DNA from 2 places in the Ralstonia sp. 24A2 genome. Region 2 is predicted to be linked to the other one. Evidence: riboswitches for the same ligand, from Rfam matches in the RefSeq annotation. Region 2 holds a riboswitch; the other holds the start of a gene.
The links. Region 2 has a riboswitch for glycine ahead of ACS13N_RS17515 (D-amino acid dehydrogenase). Riboswitches for the same ligand answer to the same signal wherever they lie in the genome.
Positions count from the first base shown of each region.

Region 1: another riboswitch for glycine. It lies ahead of gcvT (glycine cleavage system aminomethyltransferase GcvT); the one in region 2 lies ahead of ACS13N_RS17515 (D-amino acid dehydrogenase).

Region 1 is NZ_JBPVZD010000002.1:376,040-382,627, reverse strand. Features, by position in the region: gene gcvP (aminomethyl-transferring glycine dehydrogenase) at 1-2,487, opposite strand, end outside; gene gcvH (glycine cleavage system protein GcvH) at 2,573-2,953, opposite strand; gene gcvT (glycine cleavage system aminomethyltransferase GcvT) at 2,995-4,122, opposite strand; glycine riboswitch at 4,249-4,375, opposite strand; glycine riboswitch at 4,389-4,486, opposite strand; gene ACS13N_RS06585 (hypothetical protein) at 4,865-5,191, opposite strand; gene ACS13N_RS06580 (YadA family autotransporter adhesin) at 5,445-6,588, opposite strand, start outside.
Region 2 is NZ_JBPVZD010000003.1:9,878-16,465, forward strand. Features, by position in the region: gene ACS13N_RS17500 (Dyp-type peroxidase) at 1-681, opposite strand, end outside; gene ACS13N_RS17505 (HEAT repeat domain-containing protein) at 792-2,219, opposite strand; gene ACS13N_RS17510 (hypothetical protein) at 2,227-2,601, opposite strand; glycine riboswitch at 2,816-2,911, shown strand; gene ACS13N_RS17515 (D-amino acid dehydrogenase) at 3,057-4,310, shown strand; gene ACS13N_RS17520 (FdhF/YdeP family oxidoreductase) at 4,367-6,588, opposite strand, start outside.

The DNA.
Region 1 (6,588 bases), on a different contig from region 2:
CGCCACCAGGTCGTGCGCGCCCGTGTACAGCACCGGGTAGTACGGCGCCAGACGCTTGGCCACGTAGTTGGCCGACAGGATGGCCGTCTCGGTGGCGGCGGTCAGGCCGGCTGCGCCCATCATGGCGATGTACATCCACGAGATCGGCAGGATCGAGGCCGAGCCGAACGCTGCAGCCGACACATTGCCGATGTTCTGGCTGGCGTCTTCACCCGAAGCCGCGCGGCCCGGGAGGAACGGCGCAAGATGCGCACCAACGGCCACCGGACCGACACCCGGGCCGCCACCGCCGTGCGGAATGCAGAACGTCTTGTGCAGGTTCAGGTGCGAAACATCGCCGCCGAAGTGGCCCGGCGCTGCCGTGCCGACCATCGCGTTCATGTTGGCGCCATCGACGTACACCTGGCCGCCGTGGCTGTGCACGATCTCGCAGACGCGCTTGACGCCTTCCTCGAACACGCCGTGCGTGGACGGGTAGGTGATCATGATCGCCGCGAGGTTCTTGCTGTGCTCGGCGGCCTTCTTTTCCAGGTCAGCCAGATCGACGTTGCCGCGCTCATCGCAAGCGACGACGACAACCTGCATGCCGGCCATCTGCGCCGATGCGGGGTTCGTACCGTGCGCCGACGACGGGATCAGGCACACGTTGCGGTGCGCTTCGCCACGGCTGGCGTGGTAGGCGTGGATGATCAGCAGGCCGGCGTATTCGCCCTGCGAACCGGCGTTCGGCTGCAGGCTGATGGCCGCGTAACCGGTGGCGGCGCACAGCATCTGCTCGAGCTGGTCGATCATCTCGCGGTAACCCACGGTCTGGTCGGCCGGCGCGAACGGATGGATGTTCGAGAACTCGGGCCACGTCACCGGCAGCATTTCGGCGGTGGCGTTCAGCTTCATCGTGCACGAGCCGAGCGGGATCATCGTGCGGTCGAGCGCCAAGTCCTTGTCGGCGAGGCTGCGCAGGTAGCGCAGCATTTCGTGCTCGGAATGGTGCGCGTTGAAGACCGGGTGCGTCAGGTACGCGCTCTGGCGCACCAGCGTTGCCGGGTAGGCATCAGCGACGGCTGCTTCGGTCGTGTCGAAGTCCGGCGCGGCAGCGTGGGCGGCGTGCGCGAAGACGTCCCACAGCGCAACCACGTCAGCACGCGTGACGGTCTCGTCCAGCGAGATGCCCAGACGTGCGTCGTCGATCTGGCGCAGGTTGATGCCATGCGTCTGTGCAGCGATGTGCAGGTTGGCGGTGCGCGGGCCGGTGGTGACCGTCAGCGTGTCGAAGAAGGCATCGGATTCCAGCGTGTAGCCGATCGCGCGCAGGCCGGCGGCCAGCGTGGCGGTCAGGCGGTGCACGCGCTGGGCGATGCGCTTGAGGCCCTGCGGGCCGTGGTAGACGGCGTACATCGATGCCATCACGCCCAGCAGCACCTGCGCGGTACAGATGTTCGAGGTGGCCTTCTCACGGCGGATGTGCTGCTCGCGCGTCTGCAGCGCGAGGCGGTAGGCCGAGTTGCCTTGCGCATCGATCGTCACGCCAACGAGGCGACCGGGCATCGAACGCTTGAACGCATCGCGCACGGCCATGTAGCCAGCGTGCGGGCCACCGAAACCGAACGGCACACCGAAGCGTTGCGTGTTGCCAATCACGACGTCGGCACCCCATTCGCCCGGCGCGGCCAGCAGCGTCAGCGCGAGCAGGTCAGCCGCGGCGACGACCAGACCGCCCGCAGCGTGCACGGCATCGGTCAGCGCTTGGTACGTTGCCAGATCGCCCAGCAGCGCACCGTTGGCGCCCGGGTATTGCAGCAGCACGCCAAAGGCATCGTGCTTGGCAGCCTCAGCCGCCGGGCCGGTTACCACTTGCACGCCGATCGGCTCGGCGCGCGTGCGCACGACTTCCAGCGTTTGCGGCAGCACGTCGTCGGCCACGAAGAACACGGTCGACTTCGACTTGCCGATGCGCTGCAGCAGCGTCATCGCCTCAGCGGCGGCGGTGGCTTCGTCCAGCATCGACGCGTTGGCGATGTCCATCGCCGTCAGGTCGATCACCATCTGCTGGAAGTTCAGCATTGCTTCCAGGCGGCCCTGCGAGATTTCCGGCTGATACGGCGTGTAGGCCGTGTACCAGGCCGGGTTCTCGAGGATGTTGCGCAGGATGACGCCCGGCGTGTGCGTGCCGTAATAGCCCTGGCCGATCAGGCTCTTGACCACGCGGTTCTGCCCGGCGATGCCGCGCAGCTTGGCCAGTGCCGCTTCTTCGGTCAGCGGCTGCGTGAATTCACCCAGCGGCATGCCGTCCTGGCGGCGGATGGCGGGCGGGATCACGGCGTCGATCAGCGCGGCGCGGCTGGCGTAGCCCAGCGTGCTGAGCATCGTGGCCTGCTCTTCAGCAGACGGGCCGATGTGGCGGTGCGCGAAGGCGTCGCGCGCCTCCAGGTCAGCCAGGGTGGGGCGTTCGGCAGCAAGCGCCGAGGAAGCGGGGTGCGGAGCGTTCATGGCAAGGGCTCGAAATTCAGGCAATGCAGCAAAAAGCCGATGCGCGGCGCAGGTCAGCGCGCGCGCACCGGCTTGAAAGACCGGCTTAGCCGATCTTGGCGGTGTACTGCTCGGCCGACAGCAGGGCGTTCACGTCGTCGGCGTTGGTCGGCTTGATCTTGAACAGCCACGCGGCGTAGGCGTCGGCGTTGACCGACTCCGGTGCGCCAGCAGCATCCTCATTCTTGGCGACGATTTCGCCCGACACCGGTGCGTAGATGTCGGAAGCCGCCTTTACCGATTCCACCACGGCAATCGCTTCGTCCTTGGCAACGGCGCGGCCAGCGTCCGGCAGCTCGAGGAACACGATGTCGCCCAGCGCGTCTTGCGCGAAGTCGGTGATGCCGATGGTCAGCGTGCCGTCGGCTTCAACGCGGATCCACTCGTCGTGTTCGGTGTACTTCAGATCGGCGGGGATGTTGCTCATGAAAGGTTCTCCAGAAATATTGGAATAGGGGAATTCGGGACTCAGCTGACCAGCGCCTTGCCATTGCGCACGAACGGCAGTTTAACCACAGTCGCGGTCAACTTGCGGTCGCGGATCTCGACCTGCACGTCGGTGCCGAGGGCCACATCCTTGGGCAAGCGCGCCAGCGCGATGGAGAGCGACAGGCTCGGGCTGAAGGTGCCGCTGGTGATCTCGCCGTCACCAGCGGTGGTGATGACTTTCTGATGGGCGCGCAGCACGCCGCCCTTGTCGCGCAGGATCAGCCCGACGAACTGGTCGCGCTGGCCACCGGCTTGCAGCGCAGCCTTGCCGGTGAAGTCGCGTTCGCTTTGCAGGTCGACCGTCCAGGCCAGGCCCGCGTCGAGCGGCGAGACGTGGTCGTCCATGTCCTGGCCGTAGAGGTTCATGCCGGCTTCCAGGCGCAGCGTGTCGCGTGCGCCGAGGCCCGCCGGGCGCACGCCGGCTTGCAGCAGACGTTCCCACACGCCGGCGATCTGCGAGGCGGGCACCACCAGTTCGAAGCCATCTTCACCGGTATAGCCGGTGCGCGCGACCATGATCTCGCCCACGCCATCCACGGTGACGAAGCCTGCGTTGAACGGCTTGAGCGCTTCGCCCACGGCCTGCGTGCCGGGCAGCGCGGCGTAGGTCTTGGCGCGGGCGTTCGGGCCCTGCACGGCGACGATGCCCAGCGGCTCGGTGCCAGCGTTGTTGTCGGAGCGGCGCGGCGTGATGGTCACGTTGGTGCCAGCAGCGGCGTTCTGGGCGACGATCCATTCCAGGTCGGTCGGAGCGGTGCCGGCGTTGACCACCAGGCGGAACCAGTCTTCACGGAAGAAGTAGACGATCAGGTCGTCGATCACGCCGCCCTTGGGGTTGAGCATGCAGCTGTAGAGCGCCTTGCCCGGCGTCTGCAGCTTGTCGACGTTGTTGGCGAGCAGCCCACGCAGGAAATCGCGCACACGCGCGCCGGTGAGGTCGACCACGCACATGTGCGAGACGTCGAAGATGCCGGCGTCTTGGCGCACGGCGTGGTGTTCTTCGATCTGGGAGCCGTAGTTGACGGGCATGTCCCAGCCGCCAAAGTCGACCATGCGGGCGCCCAGCGAGCGGTGGATGGCGTTGAGCGGCGTGTGTTGGAGCGTCATGGAATCTCTCGGCTTGGGCGCCGCCGGTGGCCTCGGCGTGGCGCGTTATTCGGGACCAGAAAAGCAAAAAGGCCACCTGCGCAGCCTGATGCCTCATGGTGACGCCATGAAGATGCAAGCCGCGCAGATGGCCCCTCTGTCCTTGGTACCTGAGAGATTGCGAGCGGGGCGCATAGCGGTGCGCGCCGTTCGTGAGCCCCTTCGGTGGGCGCCCGCAGTGGTCGTGCGGCGCCAGCTCTCCAGAGTGCGGTCAGACGCATGTCTGGCCGATCCGCCCGGTCCTTGGTGCCTGAGAGTTTTTGGGTGCTACCCCTTCGGCGGTGCCTTGCCGTGTGCGGCGGGCACGCTCTCCCGGATGGATGGGCGGAATTTACGGAAGGGGGGAGGGATTGTCAATTGGGGGTGAGGGTGGTCTTAGGCTGGGGTTTATTGCTGGTGGTCCATCCCCTGCCGGGGCTGACTCACTTTCTTTGTCTTGCCAAAGAAAGTAAGCAAAGAAAGGCGCGCCCGAGATGGCGACCCCTTCCTTGAATTTCTGTCGCAGGGAGGGGAAGGGAAAAACTCGCTTCGCTCAGACAGTTTCCCTTCCTTTTTCCTCCCTGCAACAGAAATTCAAGGCGCCATCTAGGGCAGGAACGTCAAAAGCGGAAAGGCCAAAGACAACGGCCACACCCTCGGGGCGCTGGCGGTATCGCCATGCCCCGGGGTGTGGCCGGTGTGCGGGTCGTTGGTCAGCCGGTGATCAGTTGCCGATCTGGCGGCTCACCTTGTTTTCCTGCTGGTTCAGGGTGCGCTGTTCTTGCTTGGTGATGTGGCCACCATTTTGAGCGGCCATGTCGCGCTCTTCCTGGCGGATCTGGCGGTCTTCCTTGTGCAGCGCCTTGGCCTGGCCTTTGGTGATTTCGCCTTCCTTCACTTCGTTGTGGATGCGCTTGTTCTGGTTGGCGAGACGGTGGTTCACCTCGGCGCGGCGCGGGTGATCTTTCTGCCACTGCGTTTGGGCGAAGGCGCCGGTAGTAGCGGCCAGGGTGACGGCGGACACAGCCAGAATTTGGACGATGCGGTTCATGGTGTTCTCTCCAGGTGGTGATCGGGCGACCGATGGATTTAGCCGCTGTCCTGGCTATAACGAACCGTGTTGCCAGCGCGCTTACGGCCTTCGTGTAACCGCGCGTAAGCCGTGTAACGACTGCGGAGGAAAGCGCGGGGCGCAAACGAGTGCGGGCATCCGGCCAGCATGTCGGCGCAGGCATCCACCAAAAGAAAGGGCGCAGCGGCCAAAGCCGATGCGCCCGTTGCTACACCTCCAATGCATCAACGGCTTACCAGCCGTAGCCTGCACCAATGCCCACGTTGTACTCGGAGCCACCGGCGGTGGAGCCACCAATCGTGACCGTGGCACGCGACCCGACCTTGCGCTGGTAGCCGACTGCCAGGGCCGTCTGGCCACGGTACAGGCCGGTGCCGATCGCCATGCGGTTGTCGGTCTGCAGGCCGGCGGCGCTGGCGACCATCGTTGTCATGGCGGCGTTCATGGCGCCAACGCGATTGACGCGGTTGTCGAGCTGATCGAAGCGCTGGTTGACCTGGCTTTGCAGCGTGTCGACGCTTTGCTGGACCTTGGCGGTCTCGCTCTTGAGTTGCTGGACGTTCACGGCGTCGGTGTCCTTCGTGCCGGCCATCACGTTGGTAATCGCGCGTTCCTGGCCGACAGCGCCAACTGACACCGAGTCAGTGCGATCCGTCACCGAGCCCGCGCCCACCGCCACGCTGTTCTCGTGCGAGGCTGTCGAGCCTGCGCCCATTGCCACGCTGTTGTTTGCCGAAGCCGTTGCCTTCGCGCCGGCTGCCGTGGCGTTCGTCCCCGTGGCTTGCGCGTTCTCCTTGTCACCGACGTTGGCGTTACCGCTGCCACTGCCAATGAACCTGGGGTCGCTCGAACCGCCGTTGCCGCCGCTGCCTTCGCCCCGCTCCACGCCGGTGAGCCGGCCGTCCAGGTTCTTGAAGACATCGCCAACGTTGTTGTAGGTCTGGCCGCCCACCGTGTAGCTGGGTGCGATGATCGCGCCATTCCCGCCCAGCGAGGTGCCCAATGCCGAGGCAACCGCCTGATTGGTCGCATACAGCTGGGCGCCGTTGATCGCGTCCATGCTATCCGCCGCCACGGCACCTGCCGCCACGTTGGTCAAGGTCGTACCGCTGGCGCCGCCGAGCGAGACCTTCGACTTGGTGTCGTCGTCATACGTCACGACGTTGGCGAGGGAACCGTCGTCCTTGACCAGGCCGGACTGCTTCAGTTGGCCCAGGTTGACCGCATCGCCGTCTTCGGTGCCATTGGCCACGTTCTTGATCTGCGCCGGCTTGCCGTTGCGTGCCAGATCAACGTTGCCGTTGGCGTCGTACTTGACGGCGTTGGCGTCCAGATCCGCCACCTGCTTGCCGACCGCCTTGAGCTGACCGACGTTG
Region 2 (6,588 bases):
CGTGGTCAGAGAGCTGTGCGACCACGACGGCTTGACGTCGTCATCCAGTTCGATGTCGGACAGTTTGGTCCGCCCGATGATGCGTTCCTGCGCCTCGACGGAAAGTGCGTTCCACCCGGCCATGTCATGCAGATACTTCTGCACGAGCACGTAGCTCCCACCAGCAAAAGGCACATCCTCATCACCGATCACGGTGAAATCAACGGCTTCGCGGCCTTCTGGATTCTCCGTGCCGTCAACAAAGCCGACCATGGCGCGCTGGTCGAAGTAGCGGAAGCCATGCACCTCATCGACCACCTTGACCGCCGCGCCCAGCCGGCCGATCAGCTGCGTGGCGAGTTCAAAGCAGAGATCCATCTGGTCTGCGCGGATATGCAGCAGGAGATCGCCCGGCGTTGCGACAGCGGTACGTTCCCCCGATCCGAACACGCGGAACGGATGCAGCGACGCTGGCCGCGGTGCGCCAAACAATGCATCCCACGCATCCGAGCCAAAGCCGCAAACGCACGACAGTTGACCAGCCGGAACACGCTTGCCGACCGAGCGGACCAGCGCGGCAACGTCGGCGCACCATGCTCGGACAACCTCGGCGTGTTCTGCACCCGGACTCAGGGTGGCGACAATGAAGATTGCGCTGCGGGTCACGGGGCCAGCAACGGCTTGCGGTTCTGGGGTTGGCATCGGGTCGAGTGCAATGAAGACGGTAAGGTTTTGCAGCCTACCAGAACACGTTCACCGCCGGGCGGCTGGAGCAGCATCGTCGTACCGATCGATACCGTGTCGCGTGACGACTATTCGTAATGCACCGTGCCGCGCCGGCCTGATCGCGTTGCAGCCAGCGTTGCGGCGGTCTCCTCCTCGCGTGCGGCAATCACGCTTTGTAGTGCGTGGGTGGCAGCAGAATCGCGTTCGGGCAGACCGGAAAGCAAAGCATGCAGCGCTGGTAACGGGTAAATCGCTGCCAATGCCTGCGCGGCTTGCTCCCGCACGTTGTCATCGTCGTCCTGCAGGGCTTGCGTCAACGCGGGCAGCAATGCCGGCTCGGCATCTGCATGCGAGCCCCTCTGCAACATGGCGATCGACTCGGCAGCGCGTGCGCGGAATTCGGCATTGGGGTCACGCAGCGCTGTGAGAAGCGCCGGCATCGCCGTGAAATCACCACAATCACCCAGCGCCCACAGCGCCCCCCAACGCACGCGGTGCCCCAGCGCGGGTGTCTGGAACGCGGTGATGAGGTGTTGCGTGGCACGTGCGTCACGCTGTTCACCGAGCGAACCGACGGCGTAGTAGCGCACCTCCTCATCCGTCTCGTCAAACACGCGCGCCGCAATCGCGGCGACCGCCCGTGCATCACGTTGCCTGCCCAGCGCAATGACGACCTCCAACCGCACGCGAGGCTCAGGGTCGTTGGCGACCGCCAGCAATGCCGGCAGCACCTGCGGCGGCCCGAAACGCAGGCCCTCAGCCGCCTGCCGCCTAACTTCCGGCACGGGGTCGGACAAAGCCGCCAGCAGCAGGTCGCGCAACGTGGTGTCTTCTGTGTCGAGGCATTCGCATAGCGCGCCCAATGCAGCGGCGCGCACGCTGCCTTCAAGATCTGCCGCGGCGGCAAACAGATCCGGCATCGCATTGGCGGTGTCGCATCTGGCGAGTGCATGGATTGCCCAGATGCGCACGTCGACGTCGGTATCCAGATGCAGCCGTGCGCGCAATGCGGCAACCACGGGCTCGGACGACCAACGCCCCAGCACCTGCACCGCCTCACGCCGTACCTCGGCGCTCGGATCCTTGAGGGCTTGGAGACATGCGGGCAGGTGCATATGCGCGACTGCCTCCGACTGCATGCCCAGGGTGAGCACGGCTGCGGCGCGGACGTCCGCCTCGATGTCGTACGTCAGCGCATGCAGCACTGCGGATTCGGCTTGCGGATATTGGCCGAGGTCGTAGTCCGCCAGCGCATGGACAGCGCTCGCGCGGAAGTACGCATCGGCGTCGCGCGTGGCGGCCACCAACGGCGGAACGAAAGCATCGTCGATGCCCAGATCGGTCAGGCTGACGTTGGCGCCGCGGCGCGTATCCGGAGATTGCTGCCTGAGCTTGGCGATGAGCGCGTCGATCTCGGCGGCGCTGCGCGCCTGGCCACTATCGATAGCAGGAGCCGATTCTCTGCGACCGGCGAGCGCGTCCTTGATATGCGCAATCCATCGTGTCAAACGCATAGGATGTTCAGCGGCCCACGCGCCGCGAAGCCTTGAGCGCCAACGCCCAAGCCACCGTGCCGATCACGGTGCCGAGCAGGAACGGATACGACCACAGATTCCCCGAGCCCCACTTGAGAAACGACCACACCAGCCCCACCGCTGCAAGCATCGCGCTCCACTGTGCAGGTTTGCCCATCAAGTGGCGCACCACGCCGCTATAGAGCAACAGGCACGCCAGCAAAGAAATCAGCGCGGTCAGCAACGACATTGATCCCGTGCGCACCATTTCCCAGTAAGCCGACGCGTAAGTGACGGCAAAACCAGCTTGCAGCAACGTTGCAATGGCAAGCGGTGCGCGCGTCGAATCGGTGGTCTGCTGTGCAGGTGTTGACTCCATCATCCCCTCTTCTGTCTTGGTGCTCTTGCGGGCGCGTCCATGTTGGTCAATGGGTAGAAATGCGACGCCCAGATCGCTTGGCTGCGCAGCATAGCATTCAGCCGGCACGCCACCCCCGCAATCGCCCGGCTTGCCGAACGTCACAACCCGTGACACACTCCAGCCCGCTGCCTCCACTGGCAGCACGCACGCGCGGCGGGCGCAACACGCACCGCCGCAACACGCCGCAGGAGAGACCGGGTTGAAACCTAAGCCCGGCGCCGATGGAGCAACCACCCCGGAAACTCTCAGGCAAAAGGACTGTGGCGTCGACTGCGAATCTGGAGAGAGGCATGCACGCGCATGCCCACCGAAGGGGAAGGCACGCATGCTGCGGGTGCCCAAGCTCTCAGGTCCCAAGACAGATGGGGTGAGCCGACCGGATCGTCCGGTCATGACATCACTCCATAGGGACCGCCATGACGCACATCGTCATCGTCGGCGCCGGTATTTCCGGCGTCACCACTGCTTACACGCTCTCGCAACTCGGCTATCAGGTCACGGTGCTCGACCGGCATCTGTATCCGGCCATGGAAACTTCGTTCGCCAATGGCGGGCAGCTTTCCGCCAGCAACGCCGAGGTCTGGAACAGCACCGGCACGCTGCTCAAAGGCATCAAATGGATGCTGCGCAACGACGCCCCGCTGCTGCTCAATCCCAAGCCGTCGTGGCACAAGTATTCGTGGATCGGCGAGTTCGTGGCCAGCATTGCCCACTACCGGCGCAACACCATCGAGACCACGCGCATGGCCATCGAAGCGCGCAAGCACCTGTTTGCGATGGCCGAGCGCGAGCAGATCGATTTCGACCTGCAGCGGCGCGGCATCCTGCACGTCTATCACGACAAGGCGAGCTTTACCGCAGCAGGTAAAGCCAATGCCCTGCTCGTTGCCGGCGGGCTTGAGCGCCATGCGGTGAGCCCCGAAGACATTGCCGCCATCGAGCCCACGCTGCGCGGCAACTATTACGGCGGCTACTTCACGGAGTCGGACGCCACGGGCGACATCCACAAGTTCACGCGCGGCCTCGCGCAGGCTTGCGAGAAACGCGGCGTGCGCTTCATGCAAGGCGTAGACGTGCGCGACGTGGAAACCACCGAACGCGGCGTGCGATTGCTGCTGCAGACCACACTGGACGACCGCCTCTCCACAAGCGCGGCCAACGTCGTGCAGGAGATTGCCGCCGATGCGCTGGTCGTCTGCGCGGGCGTCGGCAGCCGGCACGTTGCGCAGATGGTAGGCGACCGCATCAACGTGTATCCGGTCAAGGGCTACTCGATCACCGTGCATCTGGACGATGAGGCCAGCGTGCAAGGCGCACCGTGGGTCAGCCTGCTGGATGAGAGCGCGAAGATCGTCACCAGCCGCCTGGGCGCGGGCCGCTTCCGCGTGGCCGGCACGGCGGAGTTCAACGGCTACAACCGCGACATCCGCGCTGACCGCATCGAGCCCCTGGTGGCCTGGACGCGCCGCAACTTTGCCATCGGCACGTCGCGTGTGGTGCCGTGGGCAGGCTTGCGCCCGATGATGCCTGACATGATGCCGCGCGTTGGTCGCGGGCGGCATGCGCGCGTGTTCTACAACACGGGCCACGGGCACCTCGGGTGGACGCTTTCCGGGGCCACGGCTGCGATGATCGGCGATGTGATCGCGCGCGATTGCCCGCTGCACTGATCGCGACCGCCACAGCGGATCGGGCCAGGACTATCCCGGCCCGATCCGTTTGGGTGTTAAGCGGGTGCGGATACAGGCGCCTCAGAGCGCAGCACCCGAACAGGCACGGACTTGTAAGACGGCGTGCCGCTTTCCTTGTCGATGTAATCCAGCGGCACCAGCACGTTTGCTTCTGGGTAATACGCCCCCACAGACCCACGCGCGATGCTGTAAGCGATGGCCGTGATCCTCTCCAGACGCAGCTTCCGGCCGGACACAATGGTCTCGATGTCGACCAGGTCGCCATGTTCGAGCCCGCGTGCGGCAAGGTCAGCCTCGTTCATGAACAGCACGTCGCGCCGGCCGAACACGCCGCGATAGCGATCATCCAGCGCGTAGATGGTGGTGTTGTACTGGTCATGGCTGCGCAGCGTGATGAGACGCAGCACCTCTTCGCCGCCGAGGACATCGGCGTCCTCCCGCACCCCGCCGTACACGGAGAACATCGCCTTGCCGGTGGGCGTTGGCCATTGGCGCTCGGTGGGCGGCAACGGCAGGCGGAAGCCGCCGGGCGTGCGGATGCGCTCGTTGAAGCGGTCGAAGCCCGGGATGGTTTTCTCGATCAGGTCGCGGACCTTGTCGTAGTCGGCAACCAGCTCCATCCAGGGCACCTTGCTGTGCGGCAACGTCGCCTTGGCCATCCCCGCAACGATGGCCGGCTCGGAGCGCAGGTGCTCGGAAGCTGGCGTCAGCTTGCCCGCCGATGCATGGACCATCGACATCGAATCCTCAACGGTGATCGACTGCGGGCCACCGGCCTGCATATCAAGTTCCGTCCGGCCCAGGCAGGGGAACACGTAGGTTTCCTTCGCCACCAGCAGGTGCGAGCGGTTGAGCTTGGTGCCGACATGCACGCTCAGGTCCAGCTTGCCCATGGCTGGGAAGCTCTGTTCGGGATCAGGCAGCGCCACTGCAAAATTGCCGCCCAGGCAGATCAGCGCTTTCGCCTTGCCGTCGATCATGGCCTGCATGCCGTTGACGGCATCATGCCCGTGCTCCGCAGGCGGCTTGAACCCGAACACGCTTTCAATGCGCTGGAGAAAATCGGCCGACGGTTTTTCGGTAATGCCCACCGTCCGGTTGCCCTGCACGTTGGAGTGGCCCCGCAGCGGGCAGATGCCGGCGCCCGGCTTGCCAAAGTTGCCGCGCATCAGCAGCAGGTTGGCGATCAGGCGTACGTTGGCTGTGCCCTTATTGTGCTGGGTCACGCCCATGCCGTACGTGATGATGGTCGCGTTCGACTTGGCGTAGGCCGCCGCAACCTGCTCCAGCTCGGCGCGCGTCAACCCACTGGCCTTTTCGATGTCGGGCCACGTCGCGGCCTCCAACTCGGCTGCAAATGCATCAAAGCCCTGGGTGTGCTCTGCGATGAAGTCGCGGTCCAGCACATCGCCCTGCGCGGCGTCCATGGCCAGCAGCGCCTTCATGGTGCCGATCAGCGCCGCAGCATCGCCACCACCATCGACCTGGTAGTACGTCGATGCAATGCGGGTCGAGCCATACGTGGCCATTTCCAGCCAGTTCTGCGGGTCTGCAAAGCGTTCCAGTGCGCGCTCGCGCAGCGGGTTGAACACGATGATCGGCACGTTGCGCCGGGACGCCTCGTGCAGCGTGCCCATCATGCGCGGATGGTTGGTGCCCGGATTGTGTCCGATGGAGATGATCAGCTCGCAGTGTTCAAAGTCATCCAGCGACACCGTGCCCTTGCCGATGCCGATCGACTGCGGCAGGCCGACGCTGGTCGGCTCGTGGCACATGTTCGAGCAATCCGGAAAGTTGTTCGTGCCATATTCCCGCGCGAAGAGCTGATAGAGGTAGGCTGCCTCGTTCGAGGCACGCCCGGAGGTGTAGAACTCGACCTCTTCGGGCTGAAGCCCGCGCAAGATCTCGCCGATGCGGTTGAAGGCGTCTTCCCACTCGACGGCACGGAAGGTGTCTTTCTCGCGGTCGTAGACAAGCGGATGCGTCAGCCGGCCCTTGTCTTCCAGCTCGTAGTCGGACCACTTGAGCAGTTCCGATACGGTCGTGGTGGCAAAGAACTCGGGTGGCACGCGTTTGTTTGTCGCCTCCCAGGTCACAGCCTTGGCACCGTTCTCGCAGAACTGGAAGGTGGAGCGGTGCTCCTTGTCAGGCCAGGCGCACCCCGGGCAATCGAAGCCCGTGGGCTGGTTGGTTCGCATCAGCGTGATCGGCGCCTGGAACTTGTCCATCTGGTCGTGGACGGCCTGCGCCGTCGCCC